DNA from 3 places in the Streptomyces sp. NPDC056347 genome. Region 3 is predicted to be linked to each of the others. Evidence: riboswitches for the same ligand, from Rfam matches in the RefSeq annotation. Region 3 holds a riboswitch; each other region holds the start of a gene.
What was found. A riboswitch is a leader RNA that binds a small molecule or an ion and turns the genes downstream of it on or off. The one in region 3 is predicted to bind cobalamin.
Positions count from the first base shown of each region.

Region 1: another riboswitch for cobalamin. It lies ahead of ACFCV8_RS08470 (FecCD family ABC transporter permease); the one in region 3 lies ahead of ACFCV8_RS32125 (ribonucleoside-diphosphate reductase subunit alpha).
Region 2: another riboswitch for cobalamin. It lies ahead of metE (5-methyltetrahydropteroyltriglutamate--homocysteine S-methyltransferase); the one in region 3 lies ahead of ACFCV8_RS32125 (ribonucleoside-diphosphate reductase subunit alpha).

Region 1 is NZ_JBHJQP010000023.1:1,765-8,699, forward strand. It holds gene cynR (transcriptional regulator CynR) at 1-532, shown strand, start outside; gene ACFCV8_RS08465 (GntR family transcriptional regulator) at 529-1,173, shown strand; cobalamin riboswitch at 1,341-1,462, shown strand; gene ACFCV8_RS08470 (FecCD family ABC transporter permease) at 1,564-2,673, shown strand; gene ACFCV8_RS08475 (ABC transporter ATP-binding protein) at 2,673-3,458, shown strand; gene ACFCV8_RS08480 (ABC transporter substrate-binding protein) at 3,474-4,490, shown strand; gene cbiE (precorrin-6y C5,15-methyltransferase (decarboxylating) subunit CbiE) at 4,483-5,742, shown strand; gene cobM (precorrin-4 C(11)-methyltransferase) at 5,739-6,488, shown strand; gene ACFCV8_RS08495 (HEAT repeat domain-containing protein) at 6,568-6,935, shown strand, end outside.
Region 2 is NZ_JBHJQP010000105.1:13,103-20,037, reverse strand. It holds gene ACFCV8_RS23185 (ECF transporter S component) at 1-787, shown strand, start outside; gene ACFCV8_RS23180 (DUF4157 domain-containing protein) at 1,001-2,233, opposite strand; gene metE (5-methyltetrahydropteroyltriglutamate--homocysteine S-methyltransferase) at 2,484-4,814, opposite strand; cobalamin riboswitch at 4,998-5,150, opposite strand; gene ACFCV8_RS23170 (DUF397 domain-containing protein) at 5,297-5,500, opposite strand; gene ACFCV8_RS23165 (helix-turn-helix domain-containing protein) at 5,500-6,324, opposite strand; gene ACFCV8_RS23160 (ATP-binding protein) at 6,525-6,935, shown strand, end outside.
Region 3 is NZ_JBHJQP010000211.1:1,778-8,712, forward strand. It holds gene ACFCV8_RS32120 (ribonucleotide-diphosphate reductase subunit beta) at 1-595, opposite strand, end outside; gene ACFCV8_RS32125 (ribonucleoside-diphosphate reductase subunit alpha) at 595-3,006, opposite strand; cobalamin riboswitch at 3,147-3,291, opposite strand; gene mctP (monocarboxylate uptake permease MctP) at 3,440-5,077, opposite strand; gene ACFCV8_RS32135 (DUF3311 domain-containing protein) at 5,074-5,328, opposite strand; gene ACFCV8_RS32140 (GntR family transcriptional regulator) at 5,634-6,398, opposite strand; gene ACFCV8_RS32145 (extracellular solute-binding protein) at 6,678-6,935, shown strand, end outside.

The DNA of each region.
Region 1 (6,935 bases), on a different contig from region 3:
CTTCGCGGGAACCCACCTCCCCGGCATCGCCGCGACCGACCTGTTCACCGAGCCGCTGGGCCTGGTCGTCGGCGCGCACCGTGCCGGGACCCGGGGCGAGCGCCCGCTGCCGGTGCGGGAACTGGCCGATCAGCAACTCGCCCTGCTCAGCGCGGACTTCATCACCCGAAGCCATATCGACGAGTACTTCGTCCGGCACCGGATCGACCCCCCGATCGCCGTGGAGGCCAACACCATCCAGGCCCTCACCGAGATCGTCCGGCGCACCGCCCCGCTGGCCACCGTGCTGCCCCTGGCGGTCACCGACGACGACCCGCACCTCGGCACCATCCCCGTCGACCCCCCGCTGCCCACCCGGGTGGCGACCCTGCTGCGCCGGGGGAGCGGTTACGAGAGCGCCGCCGCGCACGCCTTCACCGCCCTCGTCCACGACCTCGTCCGCACCCGCGGCTACACCCCGCCCGACCCGCGGCGTACCGCTGAACGGTCTGCCGAGAGCGGGCGCCGGGTGATGAGAGAATCGAGCACATGACAGGGTCTGGGGACTTCGAGCCCGAGTCGGAACGGGTCACGCGCCAGCTGCGTGACGAGATCATCGACGGTGTGCGCGAGCCGGGCAGCAAACTCGTCGAACGCGAACTCGCCGCGGAGCTCGGGGTGAGCAGACTGCCCGTCCGCGAGGCCCTGAAGTCGCTGGTCACCGAAGGCCTGGTCACCCCCAGGCCCCGCACCTGGGCCGTTGTGCGGGAATTCACCGCGGCGGACGTGGAGGACCTCGACGAGGTGCGCGCGGCCCTGGAGTCCCTGACCTTCCGGCTGGCCGCCCAGCGGCGCACCCGCGCCGGGCTCGAGAAGCTCCGCTCCGATCTGGACGCCGAGCTGGCGGCGGCCGTCAAGGGCGACGCCGTGGGGGCCCGCCGGGCCGCCGCCGACTTCCACGAGACGGTCACGGCACTCGCCGACAACGAGCTCCTGAACGAACTCCAGGCCACCCTGCGCAGCAGGATGCGCTGGCTGCTGGGACAGCACGACGACCTGGAGGGCGTCGCGCGCGAGCACGAGGGCCTGTACACGGCGATCGCCGAGCGGGACGTCGCGGGCGTGGCGGAGCTGGCGAGCCGCCACCTGATCTCGGGCCGCGACGCGGCCGCCGCGCGGCGCGCGCACCCCTGAGGGAGCGGTCGACCGCCCGACGGCCGGGCGGTCTTCGGACCGGCGCGGTGGCACTCGCCGCCGTGGCCGGGCTGTCGGCCCCGTACCGCACCGGGCCTGGCGCACCGCCCGCGAGGACACCGCCCCGGCCGGCCGCGGACGGGGTGGAAACGCCCGGGAGCGCTCGCGTTAAGCTGCATCTGCCCCGCGGGGGAAGTCCGGTCGAATTCCGGCGCTGACCCGCAACGGTAGGCGGTGCCCGAACAGGGCCCCGCGAGCCCGATTACCCGCGGCGGTGAAGGCTCCTGTCAATTCGCCGTGGACTGCGATGGGTGCTGCACGGGGCGCACCGCGTCCGGGCCGCTCCGTTGATGACGTAGATGCACGGCCCGAGGCGAAAGCGAACCGCCCGTGGCCACCCCCCTCGACCGCCGACCCGCCACGCCCTCCCGCACGGCCCGTGCCGGAACCGGGCCCGCACCGCCCCGCCGCATGTCGCCGAAACTCCTCGTGCCCCTCCTCGGCGCGGCGCTGCTGGTCTCGCTGGTCTGCGGCGCGGGCATCGGGGCGTCCGGGCTCTCCTGGGGCGAAGTGCTGGGCCATCTGTGGGCCGGGCTGACCGGCGGCCGGATATCCGCCGACCAGGTGGCGGCGTACACCATCGTCTGGGAACTGCGTTTCCCGCGCGCCGCGCTGGCCGCCGTCGTCGGTGCCGGGCTCGCCGCCGTCGGCATCGCAGTGCAGGCCATGGTCCGCAACGCCCTCGCCGACCCGTTCGTCCTCGGCATCTCCTCGGGCGCGGCCGTCGGCGCCAACGCCGTACTCATCTTCGGTGCCTTCGGCGCCCTGGGCATCTGGGCGCTGTCCGCGGCCTCGTTCCTCGCCGCGCTCCTCGCCATGCTGCTCGTCTACGCGGTCGCCCGCACCGCCCGCGGCCTCACCCCGCTGCGGCTCGTCCTCACGGGCACCGCGATGTACTACGGCTTCTCGGCCGTCACCACCTTCATGGTGTTCGCCGCCGAACACGGCGAGGCCGCCCGCTCCGCGATGATGTGGATGCTCGGCAGCCTCGGCGGCGCCAGCTGGGCCTCGGTGCCGATCGCGGCCGGAGCCGTGCTCTGCGGCATCGCCCACCTCACCTGGTCCGCCCGCCGGCTGAACGCCCTGGCCATGGGCGACGAGACGGCCGCCGCCCTCGGTGTCGACGCCGGGCGGCTGCGCAAGGAGCTCTTCGTGGTCTGCGCGGCCGTCACCGGAGCGGTGGTCGCGGTCAGCGGGGCGATCGGCTTCGTCGGGCTGATGGTGCCGCACGCCGTACGGATGCTGGTCGGCGCCGACCACCGCCGCCTCCTCGCCGTCGCCCCGCTGGTCGGCGCCGTCCTGATGATCTGGGTGGACATCCTCTCCCGGGTGGTCCTCGCCCCCGCCGAACTGCCGGTCGGCGTACTGACCGCGGCCATCGGTGTGCCGTGCTTCGTACTCCTGATGCGCCGCCGCACCTACACCTTCGGAGGCGCCTGATGCGGATCGACATCGAAGACCTGACCGTCGAGGTCGCCGGTGCCCGCCTGGTGGCCGACGCCACGCTCGGCGCGGGCGAAGGACAGCTCGTCGGCCTGGTCGGGCCCAACGGCAGCGGCAAGTCCACCCTGCTGCGCTGCGTCTACCGGGCGCTGCGCCCCACCGCCGGGACCGTGCGGCTGGACGGGGAGGACCTGTACGCCATGAGCCCGCGCGAAAGCGCCCGCCGACTGGCCGCGCTCCCCCAGGAGGCCGTCTCCGAGTTCGACTTCACCGTGGCCGAGGTCGTGGCCATGGGCCGCACCCCGCACCAGTCGTCGATGGGCCGGGCCACCGGGGCGGACCGCGCGGCCTGCGCACGGGCCCTGGTCGGCGTCGGCGCCGACCACCTCGCCGACCGCGGCTTCCTCACCCTGTCCGGCGGCGAGAAGCAACGGGTGCTGATCGCCCGCGCGCTGGCCCAGCAGCCCCGGCTCCTGGTCCTCGACGAACCGACCAACCATCTCGACATCGCCCAGCAGCTGGACGTGCTGGCGCTGGTGCGCGACAGCGGGCCCACCGTCCTCACCGCCCTGCACGACCTCAACCTCGCGGCACTCCACTGCGACCTGCTCCACGTCATCGCCGGCGGCCGGATCGTCGCGTCCGGCGCCCCGCACGACGTGCTCACCCCCGAGCTGCTCGCCGAGGTCTTCGGCGTGCGCGCCCACCGCGTCCCGCATCCGGAGACCGGTGCCGTACAGCTGCTCTTCGACCGCCTCGGCCCCGCCCGAACCGAATCCTGAGGACGCGCCACCACCATGCCCCGCCCCGTACGCCCCGCCGCGTTCGCCCTCGCCGCCGCCCTGGTCCTCACCGGGTGCGGCGCCCAGCTCCCCACGTCCCCGGAGGCGGGGAGCACGGCGCCGGACCACTATCCGGTGACCGTCGAGAACTGCGGCGAGAAGAAGACCTACGACAAGGCCCCGCAGCGCGTCGTCACCAACGACGTCGGCATCACCGAGATCATGTTCGCGCTCGGACTGGAGGATCACATGGCCGGCTACGTGATGCCCGACGACAAGGGCGACCTCACCTCCGTGCCCTGGAAGGACGGGTACAAGAAGGCCGACTGGCTCTCGAAGAAGACCATCAACAAGGAACTCGTCCTCGACGCCCGCGCCGACCTCGTCTTCGCGGGATGGAACTACGGATTCAGCGAGGAAGGCGGATTCACCCCCGCCGAACTGAGCCGGGTCGGCATCGACTCGTACCTGCTCAGCGAGTCCTGCCGCAACGGCCGGGGCAACGCGCGCGGGGTGATGGCCCCCCTCGACGCGCTCTACACCGACCTGCGGAACCTGGGCAGGATCTTCGACGTGGAGGACCGCGCCGAAGCCCTCGTCACCGGCTTCCGCGACCGGGTCGCCAAGGCGCGGGACAAGGCCCCCAAGGGCACCGACCGCCCCCGGGTCTTCCTCTACGACGACGGGCGGGACAAGCCGCTGACCTCCGGCGCCTTCGCCGGACCGCACGACATCATCACCAAGGCCGGCGGCGACCACGTCATGAAGGACCTCGAGGACACCTGGGTGACGGTCGGCTGGGAGACCGTCGTCGCCCGCGACCCCGAGGTCATCGTGATCAACGACTACGGCGACCGGAGCGCGGAGCAGAAGGAGAAGTTCCTGAAGTCCTACCCGCCGCTGGCGAACGTCTCCGCGGTCAAGAACGACCGCATCTTCGCCCTCGACTACGTGGACCTGGTGGAGAGCCCCCGCAACCCGGCCGCCGTCGACTCCCTCGCCACCTACCTGAAGGGCGTGTCCCATGGCTGACCGACCGGCCCCGGTGACCGTCGTCGGGATCGGCGCCGACGGCTGGGCGGGACTGACCGACGCCGCCCGCGCCGAACTCACCGGCGCCCAGGTCCTCATCGGCGCCGAGCGCCAGCTGGACCTGCTCCCGCCGTCCTGCCACGGCCGGCGCGTCACCTGGCCCTCGCCGCTGCGGCCCGCCGTCCCCGGACTGCTCGCCGCGCACACCGGGAGCAGCGTCGCCGTCCTGGCCAGCGGCGACCCCATGTTCTACGGGATCGGCCGGGCCCTGACCGAGGTGCTCGGCGCCGACCGGCTGCGCGTCCTGCCCCACCCCTCGTCCGTCTCCTACGCCTGCGCCCGGATCGGCTGGCCGGCCGAGGACACCGAGACCGTCACCCTGGTCGGCCGCCCCACCGCCCGGCTGGCCGCCGCGCTGCACGACGGCCGCCGCGTCCTGGTCCTCAGCGCCGACGCCGGCACCCCCGCCGAAGTCGCCGCACTCCTGCGCGAACAGGGCTTCGGCCCCAGCCGGATCCGGGTGCTGGAACAGCTCGGCGGGCCCGGCGAGGACTGCCTGGAGGGCACCGCCGACCACTGGCCCCACCCTCCGCGCGACCCGCTGAACATCGTCGCCGTCGACTGCCGCCGCGCCCCCGGGGCCCTGCGCCTGGGCGCCGTGCCGGGGCTGCCCGACGACGCGTACGCACACGACGGCCAGCTCACCAAGCGGCACGTGCGGGCCGCGACGCTCGGCGTGCTCGCCCCCGCCCCCGGCGAACTCCTCTGGGACATCGGCGGCGGCTCCGGGTCGATCGCGATCGAATGGATGCGGACCCACCCGTCCTGCCGCGCGATCACCGTGGAACGCGACCCGGAACGGGCCGCGCGCATCACCCGCAACGCCGCCCGCCTCGGCGTGCCGGCCCTCCGCGTGGTCACCGGCGCCGCACCCGGCGCGCTGAACGAACTGCCCGTACCCGACGCCGTGTTCATCGGCGGCGGGCTCACCGCGCCCGGCCTGCTCGACACCTGCTGGGACGCGCTGCCGCCCGGCGGACGCCTCGTCGCCAACACCGTCACGCTGGAGTCCGAGGCCCTGCTCGCCGAGGCACACCGCCGCCACGGCGGCGAACTCGCCCGGCTCGCCGTCGCCCACGCCGTGCCGGTCGGCGGCTTCACCGGCTGGCGCCAGGCCATGCCGGTCACCCAGTGGTCCGTACACAAACCCCCGACCGGCCCCGCACCCCACTCAGGAGACACCCACAGATGACCGTCTACTTCATCGGCGCGGGCCCCGGAGCCGCCGACCTGATCACCGTGCGCGGCGCCCGTACCCTCGCCGCCTGCACGGTCTGCCTGTACGCGGGCAGCCTGGTGCCCCGCGAACTGCTCGCCGAATGCCCGCCGGGCGCCCGCCTGGTCGACACCGCGCAGCTCGACATCGACCGGATCACCGGCGAACTGCTCGCCGCCCACGAGGCCGGTCACGACGTGGCCCGGCTGCACTCGGGCGACCCCGCGGTCTTCAGCGCGGTCAACGAACAGATGCGCAGGCTCGACGAGGCCGGGGTGCCCTACGAAGTGGTGCCCGGCGTACCCGCGTTCGCCGCCGCCGCCGCGGCGCTCAAACGGGAGCTGACCGTACCGACCGTCGGCCAGACCGTCATCCTCACCCGGATCGCCCACCGGGCGACCGCCATGCCGCCGGGCGAGGACCTGGACACCCTGGGCCGCAGCGGCGCCCTGATCGTGCTGCACCTCGCCGCCCGCTACGTGGACCGCGTCGTCGGGGAACTCCTGCCGCACTACGGCGCCGACTGCCCGGCCGCCGTCGTGGCCCTGGCCTCCCGCCCGGACGAGATCATCCTGCGCGGCACCCTCGACGACATCGCCGGCCAGGTGAAGGCCGCGGGCGTGATCCGCACCGCCGTCATCATGGTCGGCCGCACCCTGGGCGCCGAGCAGTTCCACGACAGCCACCTCTACTCGCCCGCCCGAGACCGCCACAGCTGCTGACCGCACCCCGCCCGGAGCGCACCGGCTTGACCTTGACACCGTGACAAGCGGTTCACTTCGCTGCGAGGAGGTGGCATCGATGACCCGTTCCACCGAGGAAACGCACACGCGGCGAGCGCTCCGGGCGCTGGAGCACACCGACCCGTCGGTCCGGCTCCGGGCGGCGATGACGGCCGGCTCCGCCCCGGCCCCGGACTTTGTCGGCACCCTCGTCGAGCGGTGCGCGGCCGAACCCGACTTCTCCGTACGCGAGATGCTGACCTGGGCGCTCACCCGGCACGACCCGTCGGTGACGGTCCCGCTGCTGGTCGGCGAGGTCCGCTCGGAGCGGACGCGGGCACGCGGCCAGGCCCTGCACACCCTGTCCAAGATCGGGGACCGGCGGGCCTGGCCGGTGATCACACCGCAGCTGCTGGCCGACCCCGACGACGAGGTGGCACGCAGCGC
Region 2 (6,935 bases), on a different contig from region 3:
CGGCCTGGTTGTCGCGATGGCGGCCTTCCTCGGCGTGGTCGCGTTCTTCTGGCCGTTCGTCGTCGCCCCCGGTACCTTCGGCTCGAACTACGCCCCGCCGCTGATCTTCGGCGTCCTGCTGGTCCTGATCCTCTGCGTCGTACTCTCCGAGATCGCCGAGGGCGGCATCGACTCCAAGGCGCTCGCCATGCTCGGCGTGCTCTCCGCCGTCAACGCGGCGCTGCGCCCACTCGGCGCGGGCACCGCGGGCATCGAGACCGTCTTCTTCGTCCTGGTTCTGGCCGGACGCGTCTACGGCCCGGGCTTCGGCTTCACCCTGGGCTGCACCTCCCTGTTCACCTCCGCGCTCATCACCGGCGGAGTGGGGCCCTGGATGCCGTACCAGATGTTCGGCTGCGCCTTCGTCGGGATGCTCGCCGGGTTCCTGCCGCGCGCGACCGGACGGCGCGAGGTGCTGCTCCTCGCGGTCTACGGATCGCTCTCCGGCTACCTCTTCGGCTTCCTGCTCAACCTGTCGTTCTGGCCGTTCTCCCTCGACCCCAACAGCTCGATCGCCTATCTGCCCGGTCTGCCGTTCACCGAGCAGTGGCACCGCTACCTCGCCTTCGACGTGGCGACCTCGCTCGGCTGGGACACCGGACGCGCCGTCACTAACTTCGTGTGCATCCTGCTGGCCGGACCGGCGGTCCTCACCACCTTCCGCCGCGCCGCCCGAAAAGCCCGTTTCCGGGCTCCGGTACGGTTCGTGCGGCCCGGGGCGCCGCCGCCACCTTCCCCGGACCGCTGAGCGAGGCGGCTCACTTCACCCGGCGCACGACGGCCTTCGTCAGTGCCATGACGTCGGCGGACATCCCGCCATCGTTGTTGGGGCCGTCGCCCTGCACGCGGGGAAAGCCGCCTCGTGGCGCAAGGCCGTGGCCGCCGAGCCGCCGGAGGCGGCAGAGAACCCGCAGGGACTGACCGGTGGCGGACGGTCCGGGCCCGGCACATCCACCACCGGTCAGTCCCCTACCTCGTAGCGGTTCGCCGAGGGGGCCGGCCGCACGTCGCCGGAGACCGTGATGTGGCCGGTCGCCTTCATGGCCGCCACTGCCGCCTGCGAGGCATCGAGGACTTCGGCCTGCGTTCGGCCCTGGGCGCGGGGCGCGTACAGGCCGCGGCAGATCAGTTCCAGCTCGAAGTCGTACCGGTTCCCGGCGGCGTCCTGAAGCCCGTTGGTCACCAGGCCGATCAGTTCCTCGGTGCAGCCCGTCGGCTTGTTCGACGTGGTCGGCAGCCCGCCGCGGGCGGTCGATGTGCAGGGCGACTTGGTGACGTTCAGGACCAGGTGGTTCCGCTGTCCGGGCGCGAACATCCCGAGGTTGTCCCGGATCATGCGCAGAGCCACATCCTCCGCGTGTTCGTTTCCGTGTGTCTGGGACCGGTTGGATTTCGTGACGGCCAGATCGATCAGGTCGTTACCGGTCTTGTACATGATGGACAGGAAGGTGGACTGGCCCGAGTTCTCCCACTGCTGGGCCGTCATGCTGTCCGTGTTGTTGACCCCGAAGCTGGTCGGCACGCGCTGGATGTGCTCATGTGCCGAGGGCTCGTGCGATGGAGCGGACCTCACCACTACGGCCTGCGGAGAAGGGCCCGCCATCACTCGTGTCGCGTTGGCTTCCGCTTCGCGCTCGTACCGGTCGGCGGGGTCGGAGACCTTGAGGCCGTTGCCGTTGTCCGTTCCGGCGACGGGGCCCTGGCGCTGCTGGATGACGTGGGTGAGTTCGTGCGCGAGGGTGTGGCTGTCGGCGCCACCGTCTCCGATGACGACGTGGTTGCCGGAGGTGTAGGCACGGGCGCCGACTTCGGCGGCGGAGGCCCTGGCGGCGGCGTCGTCGTGGATGCGTACGTCGGAGAAGTCGGCACCCAGCCGGTTCTCCATGTCGGTGCGTGTCGCGTCGTCCAGCGGAAGCCCGCTGGTGCGGAGGACGTCGTGGACGGCGGAGCGCTGCACCGCGGGCTGTGCCGCCTGCTCGGTCTGCCGGTGGCCGCAGTCGGCGTCGTGCCGGTGCTCTTCCTGGGCCCAGGGGTGGCCGGCCGCTCGGAGCATCTGGACGACGGCGGCGTTGCCCGAGGTGCTCTGGAGGGCGAGGGGGCCGGCAAGTAATTCAGCGTCCGGGACGGAGGCCCTGGTGGTCGTGCGGGCGGGCTTCTTGTACTCGGCGGTGTGAGCCTGCTTGTTGGCGTGCATCGGGTCCTTTCGCGGGCTGCTCGCGGTGCGGGGGGAGCGTGGCCGGCAAGGGATGGTCGGTGCGGGCTCCACAGGGTAGTGCACGAGGAGTTCGGGCAGGCGTGAACGCTTCCCCCCGCGACAGCGGGTTCGGTACGCCGGTCCGGGCTGCGGCCCGGCGGCGTAACGGGTTCTTGGTGCGCGGACGGGGAGCTTGGGGGGAGGGCGCCGGGCCGGGAGCGCCGAGGCACTCCTGGCCCGGCGGGCGACGCTACGAGCCGGACCCGGTCGTGGTCAGTTCTTCGCGTACGGTGCGGGCGGCGGCTACCAGGTTCTCCAGGGACGCCTTCGTCTCGGGCCAGCCGCGGGTCTTCAGGCCGCAGTCGGGGTTGACCCAGAGGCGTTCGGGCGGGATGGCGCCGAGCCCGGCGCGCAGCAGTTCGGCGGCCTCCTCGGTGCTCGGGACGCGGGGCGAGTGGATGTCGTACACCCCGGGACCGGCCTCGCGCGGGTAGCCGTGGGCGGCCAGTTCGCGGGCGACCTGCATGTGTGAGCGGGCTGCCTCCAGGCTGATGACGTCGGCGTCGAGGTCGTCGATGGCCTGCACGATGTCACCGAACTCGGCGTAGCACATGTGCGTGTGGATCTGGGTGTCCGGCCGCACCCCGCTGGTACTGAGCCGGAACGCCTCCGTCGCCCAGGCGAGGTAGCCGGGCCGGTCGGCGGCGCGCAGCGGCAGCGTCTCGCGCAGCGCGGGTTCGTCGACCTGGATGACGGACGTCCCGTTCGCCTCCAGCTCCACCACCTCGTCGCGCAGGGCGAGCGCCACCTGCCGGGCCGTCTCGCCGAGCGGCTGGTCGTCGCGGACGAACGACCAGGCCAGCATGGTGACCGGCCCGGTCAGCATGCCCTTGACCGGGCGGTCCGAGAGCGACTGCGCGTACGAGGTCCAGCGCACCGTCAGCGGCTCCGGCCGCGAGATGTCCCCGGCCAGGATGGGCGGACGCACGTACCGGGTGCCGTACGACTGGACCCAGCCGTGCTGGGTCGCCAGGTATCCCGTGAGCCGCTCGGCGAAGTACTGCACCATGTCGTTGCGTTCGGGCTCGCCGTGCACCAGGACGTCCAGGCCGGTCTTCTCCTGGAAGGAGATGACCTCCCGGATCTCGTTCCTGATCCGTTCCTCGTACCCCGCCTCGTCGATGCGTCCGGCGCGCAGGTCGGCGCGGGCCGTGCGCACTTCGGTGGTCTGCGGGAACGAGCCGATGGTGGTGGTCGGCAACAGCGGGAGCCGCAGGTGCGCGCGCTGGGCGGCGGCCCGCTCGGCGTACGGCTGGGAGCGGCGGGTTTCCGCCTCGGTGACGGCGGCGGCGCGGGCCCGTACCGCCGGGTCGCGGGTCAGGGACGAACCGGCCCGGGACGACAGCGCCGCCCGGTTCGCGGCGAGTTCGGCGGCGATGGTGTCCGTGCCCCGGGTGATCGCCCGGGCGAGGGCGGCGATCTCGGCGGTTTTCTGCCGGGCGAAGGCGAGCCAGCGGGTGATCTGGGGATCGAGGTCCCGCTCGGCGGTGACGGTCAGCGGGACGTGCAGCAGCGAGCAGGAGGCGGCCACGTCGACCCGGTCGGCGAGGCCGAGCAGGATGCCGAGGATGGAGAGGGACTTCTCCAGGTCGTTGGCCCAGATGTTGCGGCCGTTGACGAGACCGGCCACCAGCCGCTTGCCGGGCAGTCCTCCGACGGCGGCCAGGGCGTCCAGATTGGCGGCCGCCGCCTCGGTGAAGTCGAGGGCGATCCCGTCGACAGGGGCCTTCGCGAGTACCGGAAGCGCCTCGCCGAGCCGGTCGAAGTAGGTGGCGACCAGCAGCTTCGGACGGTCGGTGAGGGCGCCCAGGCCGCGGTAGGCGCGGGCCGCCGCGTTCAGCTCGGCGGGGGTACGGTCCTGGACCAGGGCGGGTTCGTCGAGCTGCACCCACTCGGCGCCCGCCGCACGCAGATCGGCGAGCACTTCGGCGTACACGGGCAGCAGCCGGTCCAGCAGCGTGAGCGGGTCGAAGTCGCCGCCCACACCGGGGGCGGGCTTGGCGAGGAGGAGATAGGTGACCGGGCCGACCAGGACGGGCCGGGGCGTCAGCCCGAGGGCCAGCGCCTCCCGGAACTCGGCGACCTGCTTTCGCGAGTCGGCTGCGAACATCGTCTCAGGCCCCAACTCGGGCACCAGATAGTGGTAGTTGGTGTCGAACCACTTGGTCATCTCCAGCGGTGCCACGTCCTGGGTACCCCGCGCCATCGCGAAGTAGCCGTCCAGGGCGTCGGAGGCGACGGCCACGCGGTGCCGGTCGGGAACCACGCCGACCATGACGCTGGTGTCCAGTACGTGGTCGTAGTACGAGAAGTCGCCGGTGGGCACTTCGTGGATGCCGGCCTCGGCCAGCTCCCGCCAGTTGGCGCGTCGCAGGTCGGCGGCGGTGGTGCGGAGCGCGTCGGCGGTGACGCGGCCCTTCCAGTAGCCCTCGATCGCCTTCTTCAGCTCGCGGTTCTGTCCCTGGCGCGGGTAGCCGTACACGGTCGCCCGTGCTGCCGCGGCTGCGGTCCTGCCGGTCACGGAGATCTCCTTCGAGAGATGTATCCCTGGGATCCCGAGGACCCGTACGACACGAAGGAGTGGCACATCCCGCAGTGCGGCCTCGCGCCACAGGGCACGGCCGTCCGCCGGATATGTACGCCGACCCGCCCACGAGGTCACCGGGATGTCCGCGCACGCGTCGTATCGCGCGCGGGCAGTGGCAGGTCTTCGGACTCGCGGGCACACCCGCCGAAAGGCGGACACCTACTGGCCGTCGCTTCCCAGGACCCTGTTCCGGGCCCCAGTGCGTATGACGGCGGTCGTTCCCACTCACCGCTGCGGGGCAGTCCCGGATTCCCACCGGGTTCCCTCTTACGACTCCCCGTCTGGCGGACGGGGCGAACCAGCTGCACGGCCCACCCTACGGGCCCGCCCGCACCGACCGCCACAACACAACGACGACGCCCCGCACCCGGCGGAGGCCGGACACGGGGCGTCGGCGCGCTCGTCGTACGTGTACGTCAGTGGTCGGCCGCGTAGGACACGAAGGCGTTCCACTGCCGGGGTCCGAAGGCGAGCTGAGGACCGTGGGTCTGCTTGGAGTCGCGTACGTGGACGGTCTCGGGGACGACGGCGACCTCCACGCAGTCCGGGCCGTCATTCGTGCTGTAGCTGCTCTTGAACCACTTCAGCACGGAACTGTTCACCGTCGAAGGGTTGGTCATTACGTCTCTCCCAGCACTTTCTCGATGAAGGCCAGCGACTCACGGGGAGTGAGAGCCTGGGCCCGGATGATGCCATAGCGGATCTCGAAGAGCTGGATCTCCTTGGGGTGCGAGAACAGCCGACTGACGAGATGAGCCTCGCTGTGTCCCACGGTCTCCCCGCTTTCGAGCCGCAGCAGTTTGAACGCCCCGGCAAGTCCAGTGTGGTCCTCGCGGTTCGTGGGCATCACCTGGAACTCCACGTCCCGGCGGGCGCCGATTTCCAGCAGGTGTTCGAGCTGCTTCCGCATCACCATTCTGCCCCCGAGCGGACGTTGCAGCGTCACTTCTTCCTGGACGAATGTGAAGACCCGGGAGGGCTGTTGATGGAAGATCTCCTGGCGGGCCATCCTCGCCGCCACGAGTCGTTCGATCTCCTCCTCGCCGTAGGACGGGCGCCGCATCCCGTACAGCGCCCGTGCGTAGTCCGGTGTTTGGAGCAGTCCGTTGACGACGGAGTTGTCGTAGGCGCAGATCTCGACCGCCTGGTTCTCCAGCTTCGCCAGGTCCCGTACCTTCTTCGGGAACCGGGCCTCCTCCGCGTCCTTGCGCAGGCAGGCGATCATGCCGCCCGCCCCGAGCACCTCGTCCGCCTTCTCCAGGAATGCCGCGCTCGGTGCGCGCCGTCCCCGTTCGACCGAGGAGACCTGCTCCTCGCTGTAGCCGATTGCGGCGCCCAGCTCGGCCTGGGTCATGTCCAGCCGGTCGCGCCAGAGTTTGATGGTCCGGCCGATCATCCGCAGGACGGTCGTCGACTCCTCGTCGTCGCCGTCGTACGGCTCCATGCCGTCACCCATCTGTCCCGAATACCCCGTCAGGCTCACGCTCGCGCACCTCCACGTCCGATCCGTGCATGCTCAACTCCTCGGCGGATGACCGGGTAACGCCACGCGGCCCGGACGGACCCGGACCGGACCCGGACAGTCACGCCACGTACCGGTGTCGTTACTGACCATCGTGGAGTCGTGTGGCCACGCTGAGTGACATGAATCGCGAAACTGCCCCCTCCGCCGCGCCCCTTCCCGGCCCGGCGCAACCTCCCGTCCCGGCCCGGCACTTCGACATCCTGCTCTCGGCCACCCCGCGCGGCGCCCGGCTGGCCCGGCGGCTCGCGGCCGAGGAGATCCACCGCTGGGGCTGGCCGCACGGCAGCGAGGCGAACCGGACGGCGACGCTCCTGGTGGCCGAGCTCGCCACCAACGCGGTGCGGCACGGCAGGGCGCCGGGCCGGGACTTCCGGCTGCGGCTCACCCTGCGGGGTGGAGATCCGGAGCTGCTCGTCGAGGTCACGGACGCGAGCCCCGAGCGCCGACCGCCCGTCCCCGGCGCGATTGCGCCGCCGTCCGCCGACCGTGACGGGGGACGGGGCCTGCTGCTGGTCGAGGCATTGTCGAGG
Region 3 (6,935 bases):
CCCGCGAGCGGAACCAGTAGACGTACGCGAACGCGCCGTAGAAGAACAGCCCCTCGATGCACGCCGCGAAGCAGATCAGGTTGAGCAGGAAGCGGCGGCGGTCGGCCTTCGTCTCCAGCCGGTCGATCTTCTCTACCGAGTCCATCCACTTGAAGCAGAACCGCGCCTTCTCACGGATCGACGGGATCTCCTCGACCGCGTCGAACGCCGCCGCCCGGTCGTCCGGGTCGGGCAGGTACGTGTCCAGCAGTGTCAGATAGAACTGGACGTGCACGGCCTCCTCGAAGAGCTGCCGCGACAGGTAGAGCCGCGCCTCGGGGGAGTTGATGTGCTTGTACAGCGTCAGCACGAGGTTGTTGGAGACGATCGAGTCACCCGTCGCGAAGAACGCGACCAGCCGGCCGATCATGTGCTGCTCGCCGGGGGACAGCTTGGCGAGGTCGGCGACGTCGGAGTGGAGGTCGACCTCCTCCACCGTCCAGGTGTTCTTGATCGCGTCCCGGTAGCGCTCGTAGAAGTCCGGGTAGCGCATCGGGCGCAGGGTCAGCTCGAAGCCCGGGTCCAGCAGGTTCTTCTCGGAGTTGGTGGAGCTCATTACTGGCAGGCCTCGCAGGACTCGGGGTTTTCGAGGGAGCAGGCGATCGCGTCCGCGTCGGGTGCCGACGCCTGCTGCACGGGAACGGGGGCGGTGGCCGCGGCCTGTCCGGACGCCGCGCGGGCGATCCGGGTCGCCGGGCGCGAACGCAGGTAGTACGTCGTCTTCAGCCCCTGCTTCCAGGCGTACGCGTACATCGAGGAGAGCTTGCCGATCGTCGGCGTCTCCAGGAACAGGTTCAGCGACTGGCTCTGGTCCAGGAACGGCGTACGGGCCGCCGCCATGTCGATCAGGCCGCGCTGCGGGATCTCCCACGCCGTGCGGTACAGCGCCCGTACGTTCTCGGGAATCCAGGCGAAGCCCTGCACCGAGCCGCTCGCCTCGCGCAGCGCCTCACGGGTCCGCGCGTCCCACACGCCGAGCTGCTTCAGCTCCTCCACCAGGTAGGCGTTGACCTGGAGGAACTCGCCGCTGAGCGTCTCGCGCTTGAACAGGTTGGAGACCTGCGGCTCGATGCACTCGTACACGCCGGCGATCGAGGCGATCGTCGCGGTCGGCGCGATGGCCAGCAGCAGCGAGTTGCGCATCCCGGACTTCGCGACCCGGGCGCGCAGCGCCTCCCAGCGCTCCGGCCAGTTCAGCTCGGTGGCGTAGTGGTCGGGGTGCAGCACCCCGCGCGCCGCGCGCGTGCGCTCCCAGGCGGGCAGCGGGCCGGAGCGTTCCGCGAGCGCGCAGGACGCCTCGTAGGCGGCGAGCATGATCCGCTCGGAGATCTTCGTGGACAGGGCCCGCGCCCCGGGGGAGTCGAAGGGCAGCCGCAGCTGGAAGAAGACGTCCTGGAGCCCCATGGCGCCCAGGCCCACCGGGCGCCACTGGGCGTTGGAGCGGCCCGCCTGCTCGGTCGGGTAGAAGTTGATGTCGACGACCCGGTCCAGGAAGGTCACCGCGGTACGGACGGTGGCGTCCAGCCGCTCCCAGTCGATGTCGCCGTCGGCGACGAACGCGCCGAGGTTGACCGAGCCCAGGTTGCAGACGGCGGTCTCGCCGTCGTCGGTGACCTCCAGGATCTCGGTGCACAGGTTGGAGGAGTGGACGACGCTGCCCGGCTCGGCGGTCTGGTTCGCGGTCCGGTTGGAGGCGTCCTTGAAGGTCATCCAGCCCTGGCCGGTCTGGGCGAGGGTGCGCATCATCCGGCCGTACAGCTCGCGGGCCGGGAGCGTCCTGCGGGCCAGCCCGGCGGCCTCCGCGGCCCGGTACGCGGCGTCGAACTCGTCGCCCCACAGGTCGACCAGCCCGGGCACGTCGACCGGCGAGAACAGCGACCACTCGGCGTCCGCCTCGACCCGGCGCATGAACTCGTCCGGGATCCAGTGCGCCAGGTTCAGGTTGTGCGTGCGCCGCTGGTCCTCGCCGGTGTTGTCGCGCAGCTCCAGGAACTCCTCGATGTCCGCGTGCCAGGTCTCCAGGTAGACGGCGGCGGCGCCCTTGCGGCGGCCCCCCTGGTTGACCGCGGCGACCGAGGCGTCCAGCGTCTTCAGGAACGGCACGATGCCGTTGGAGTGCCCGTTGGTGCCGCGGATCAGCGAGCCGCGGGAGCGGATGCGGGAGTACGAGAGGCCGATGCCGCCCGCGTGCTTCGAGAGCCGGGCCACCTGGTGGTAGCGGTCGTAGATCGAGTCCAGCTCGTCCAGCGGCGAGTCCAGCAGGTAGCAGGAGGACATCTGCGGGTGCCGGGTGCCGGAGTTGAAGAGGGTGGGGGAGGAGGGCAGGTAGTCGAGCCGGCTCATCAGCCCGTACAGCGCCGCCACCTCGTCCAGGGCGCGCTGCGACTCGTCCTCGGCGAGCCCGCAGGCCACCCGGAGCATGAAGTGCTGGGGGGTCTCGACGACCTGGCGGGTGTGCGGGTGGCGCAGCAGGTAGCGGCTGTGCAGGGTCCGCAGCCCGAAGTAGCCGAAGCGGTCGTCGGCGCCGTCCGCGAGCGAACGCTCCACCAGCGCGTCCAGGGCGGCCGCGTGCCGGGCGACGAAGGCGGCGGTGCGGTCCGCGATCAGGCCCTCGCGGTGCCCCACGGCGACCGAGGCGGAGAAGGAGTCCGCGCCCTGGCCCGCCGCCTCGTCCGCGACGGCGAGGGTCAGCAGCCTGGCCGCCAGCCGGGAGTACGCGGGGTCCTCGGAGATCAGGCCCGCGGCCGCCTCGGTGGCCAGCGAACGCAGCTCGGCCCCGTCCGCCCGCGCGCTGCGGCCGCGCAGGGCGGCGGCGGCGACCCGGCCGGGGTCGGTGTCGGGCAGATCGGCGGTGAGGGCGGTCAGGGTCCGCAGCAGCGCCGCTCCGGGACCGTCCTGTGCGGCTGCCTCGGACTCGGCGGCCACGGGCGCGGCGACTGAAGCCGGATCGGCTGGCGCGATGGTCACGTGATGCTCTCCCACGCTCGGCTCGGGGCCGTCGGGGGAACGGGGGCAGCCCGCGAAGGCGCACCCGGGCCGGGTCGGAACTCCGCGCGGCGTCCACCGGCCCAACCACGAGGCCCGGACGTCTGGGCATCCGGATCGGTCGAGCCGGATGCGCTGTCGGCAGGTCGTCGGACTGACTCGGGGTGCACAAAAGCGCACCGGATACACCGTTGCGGGACAGTTCCGGATTCGCACCGGATTCCCCTGCGGCGACAGCGAGGACGAGCATACATGTGGGGGCCGTCCGATGGGACAGCCCCCAGATGTTGTGTCGGCCGACCGAGTCGCGAGCCGTTCCCGGACAGGCCGGCGGCCCGCCCCCGCCCCTCGGGAAGGGGCGGGAACGGGCCGTCCGGGGCCCGGAGAGGGGCCGTACGGGGCCTGGCGGGGGCGGTCAGTGACCGCCGCTCGGCGCGCCCGCGGTGGCGGGCGGGAGCTCCGCCTCGACGCCCGGGTCGCCCGCGTCGGCCGTGTAGTCGGCCGGCGAGGTCTCGTCCGTGCCGGCGGGTGCGTTCACGGCGTTCAGGACGAAGGTGAGCACCACCGTCACCACCACGTTCAGCACGAACGCGGTGAGGCCGATGTAGCCGATCTCCCCGATGCCGGGGATCTCCGCCGACGAACCGCCGAAGTGCTTCTGGGTCGGCGAGGCGACCCCGTACGCGGCGACGGTCCCGTACACCATGCCGACCGCCCAGCCCGCGAGCAGCGCCCAGCGGTGGAACCAGCGGGTGAACAGTCCGCCGACCAGGGCGGGCATCGTCTGGAGGATCCAGATCCCGCCGAGCAGCTGGAAGTTGATCGCGACGGTCTTGTCCATGGTGAGGACGAAGGCCAGCGCGCCGACCTTGACCAGCAGCGACACCAGCTTGGAGACCTTGGTCTCCTGCTCCGGGGTGGCGTCCGGCTTCAGGAAGTCCTTGTAGATGTTGCGGGTGAAGAGGTTGGCCGCCGCGATCGACATGATCGCGGCGGGCACCAGGGCGCCGATGCCGATGGCGGCGAACGCCACCCCCGCGAACCAGTCCGGGAACATGTTCTCGAACAGCTGCGGGATGGCCAGCTGGCCGTTGTCCACCTTGATCCCGGCGGCGATCGCCATGAAGCCGAGCAGCGCCAGCAGGCCGAGCATCAGCGAGTACAGCGGCAGGATCGTGGTGTTGCGCCGGATCACGTTGCGGCTGCGGCTGGAGAGCGTCGCCGTGATGGAGTGGGGGTACATGAACAGCGCCAGCGCCGAGCCCAGGGCCAGCGTCGCGTAGCCCCACTGGCCGGCCTCGCCCGGTGCGAGCGCGCCGCGCGGTTTGCCGGTGGCCGGACTGGTCTGCGAGAACGCCTCGCCCGCCTTGGCGAAGATGTCGTCGAAGCCGCCCAGTTTGATCGGGATGTAGATGATCGCCACCGCGATGACCAGGTAGATCAGCCCGTCCTTGACGAACGCGATCAGCGCGGGCGCACGCAGCCCGGAGGAGTAGGTGTACGCGGCGAGCACCGCGAACGCGAGCAGCAGCGGCAGGTCCTTGATGAACCAGTGCGTGTTCTCGCCGCCGCCGACGCCCATCACGTCCAGCACCGCCTGGATGCCGACGAGCTGGAGCGCGATGTACGGCATGGTGGCGAGGATGCCGGTGACGGCGACCGCCAGCGACAGCCCCTTCGAGCCGAAGCGCCCGCGGACGAAGTCCGAGGTGGTGACGTAGCCGTGCTTGTGCGAGACCGACCACAGCCGGGGCAGGAAGGTGAAGATCAGCGGGTACACCAGGATCGTGTACGGCACGGCGAAGAAGCCCGCCGCGCCCGCCGCGTAGATCGCCGCCGGCACGGCGACGAAGGTGTACGCCGTGTACAGGTCGCCGCCGAGCAGGAACCAGGTGACCCAGGTGCCGAACGACCGGCCGCCCAGGCCCCATTCGTCGAGGCTGGCCTCGTTCTCGGCCCTGCGCCAGCGGGCCGCCAGGAAGCCCATGACCGTGACGGCCACGAAGAAGAAGATGAAGACGCCGAGCGCGACGCCGTTCACACCGTCCTTCATGCCTGCTCACCCCCCTTGCGGGCGCGCTGGTCGCGCTGCCACAGCTTGTACGCGATCATCGTGAGCGCGGTGGAGATCAGCACCCAGAGCATCTGGTACCAGTAGAAGAACGGGATACCGATGAAGGTGGGGTCCACCTTCGCGTACGAACCCACCCAGAGCATCGCCACGAACGGCGCGACGAGACAGAGGGCGATGACCACTCTGACCGGTGTGACGATGGGTGGTTTTTCCTCTGGTTCCACTGACATGCGGCGACTCCGTCCCCTCGCTGATCACCCTTGTAATGCGCAGGAAATCTAGGGGAGGTTCCGGTCACCGTCACCCCCTGTCCGCATTGCGGTCCGGCAACGGTCCGACCGGTTGGTACGTATATGCGGAATCGCGTCATACGAGCGGGCGTTGGCCCGGACCAATGCACCCGGAAGGCCCCTGCGGAGTGGTGCGTTCCACAGGGGCCCGAGGGGTGATGACAGGGACAGGAGTGGCCGGAAAACGACCTTGAGGCGTACTCGGTCCCGTCCCGGCGCGGATCGGCGGCGGGGTGGCCCGCGGGTCAGTCGGTGGGCCGCTTGAGCCGCGCCACGAACTTGTACCGGTCACCGCGGTAGACCGAGCGCACCCACTCCACCGGCTCGCCCCGCCCGTCCACCGAGTGCCGGGAGAGCATCAGCATCGGCAGGCCCACGTCGGTGCCGAGCAGGTCGGCCTCGCGCGGGGTGGCCAGGGAGGTCTCGATGGTCTCCTCCGCCTCGGCCAGCCGTACGTCGTAGACCTCGGCCAGCGCGGTGTACAGAGAGGTGTACTTCACCAGCGAGCGGCGGAGCGCCGGGAAGCGCTTGGCCGAAAGGTGAGTGGTCTCGATCGCCATTGGCTCGCCGCTGGCCAGCCGGAGCCGCTCGATCCGCAGCACCCGGCCGCCGGCGTTGATGTCGAGCAGCCCGGCGAGGGTGTCGTCGGCCGTCACGTAGCCGATGTCCAGCAGCTGGGACGTCGGCTCCAGGCCCTGGGCGCGCATGTCCTCGGTGTACGAGGTGAGTTGGAGGGCCTGGGAGACCTTCGGCTTGGCCACGAAGGTGCCCTTGCCCTGGATGCGCTCCAGCCGGCCCTCGACGACCAGCTCCTGGAGCGCCTGGCGCACGGTGGTGCGCGAGGTGTCGAACTCGGCCGCCAGGGTGCGCTCCGGGGGCACGGGGGTGCCCGGCGGCATGGTGTCCGTCATGTCCAGCAGATGTCGCTTCAGCCGGTAGTACTTCGGGACGCGTGCCGTTCGTGTGGCCGCGCCCGTCTCGTTCTCCGTACTGCCCCCGTCGGCACCCATGGTCCGCCTTCCCGACGCTTGCGTTGCTGCCGTCACCGGCTCCTCCGTCTGTCGCGGCTCACATGGTGGCACGGTCCCGTCACGGCTGGTCGCCCTCCCTTAGGTGTCGGTCCTATAACGGACGCGAGTGCACTTCTTATACACCCTTGACACCCCAAAAGGTCTAGGCCAAGCTCCCGGTACTGGTCTAAACCATTAAAGACCAGGTCCAGCCCCAGCAGTACTCGTCGAATGTCTTCGCGGTGGGCGGGGTTGCAGTATCCCTGAGGAGGGTTTGGCGTGAAGCGCAAGCTCATCGCGGCGATCGGCGTCGCGGGCATGATGATCGGCCTCGCCGCGTGCGGCTCCGACGACGGTGGGGACAGCGGCAAGAAGTCCGGCCCGGACGCCTACAAGGGCGAGACCCTGACGGTCTGGACGATGTCCGGCTCGAACCCGCCCGGGTGGACCAAGACGGTCACCGAGGAATTCGAGAAGAAGACCAAGGCCAAGCTGAAGATCGAAGTCCAGGACTGGAACGGAATTCAGCAGAAGGTC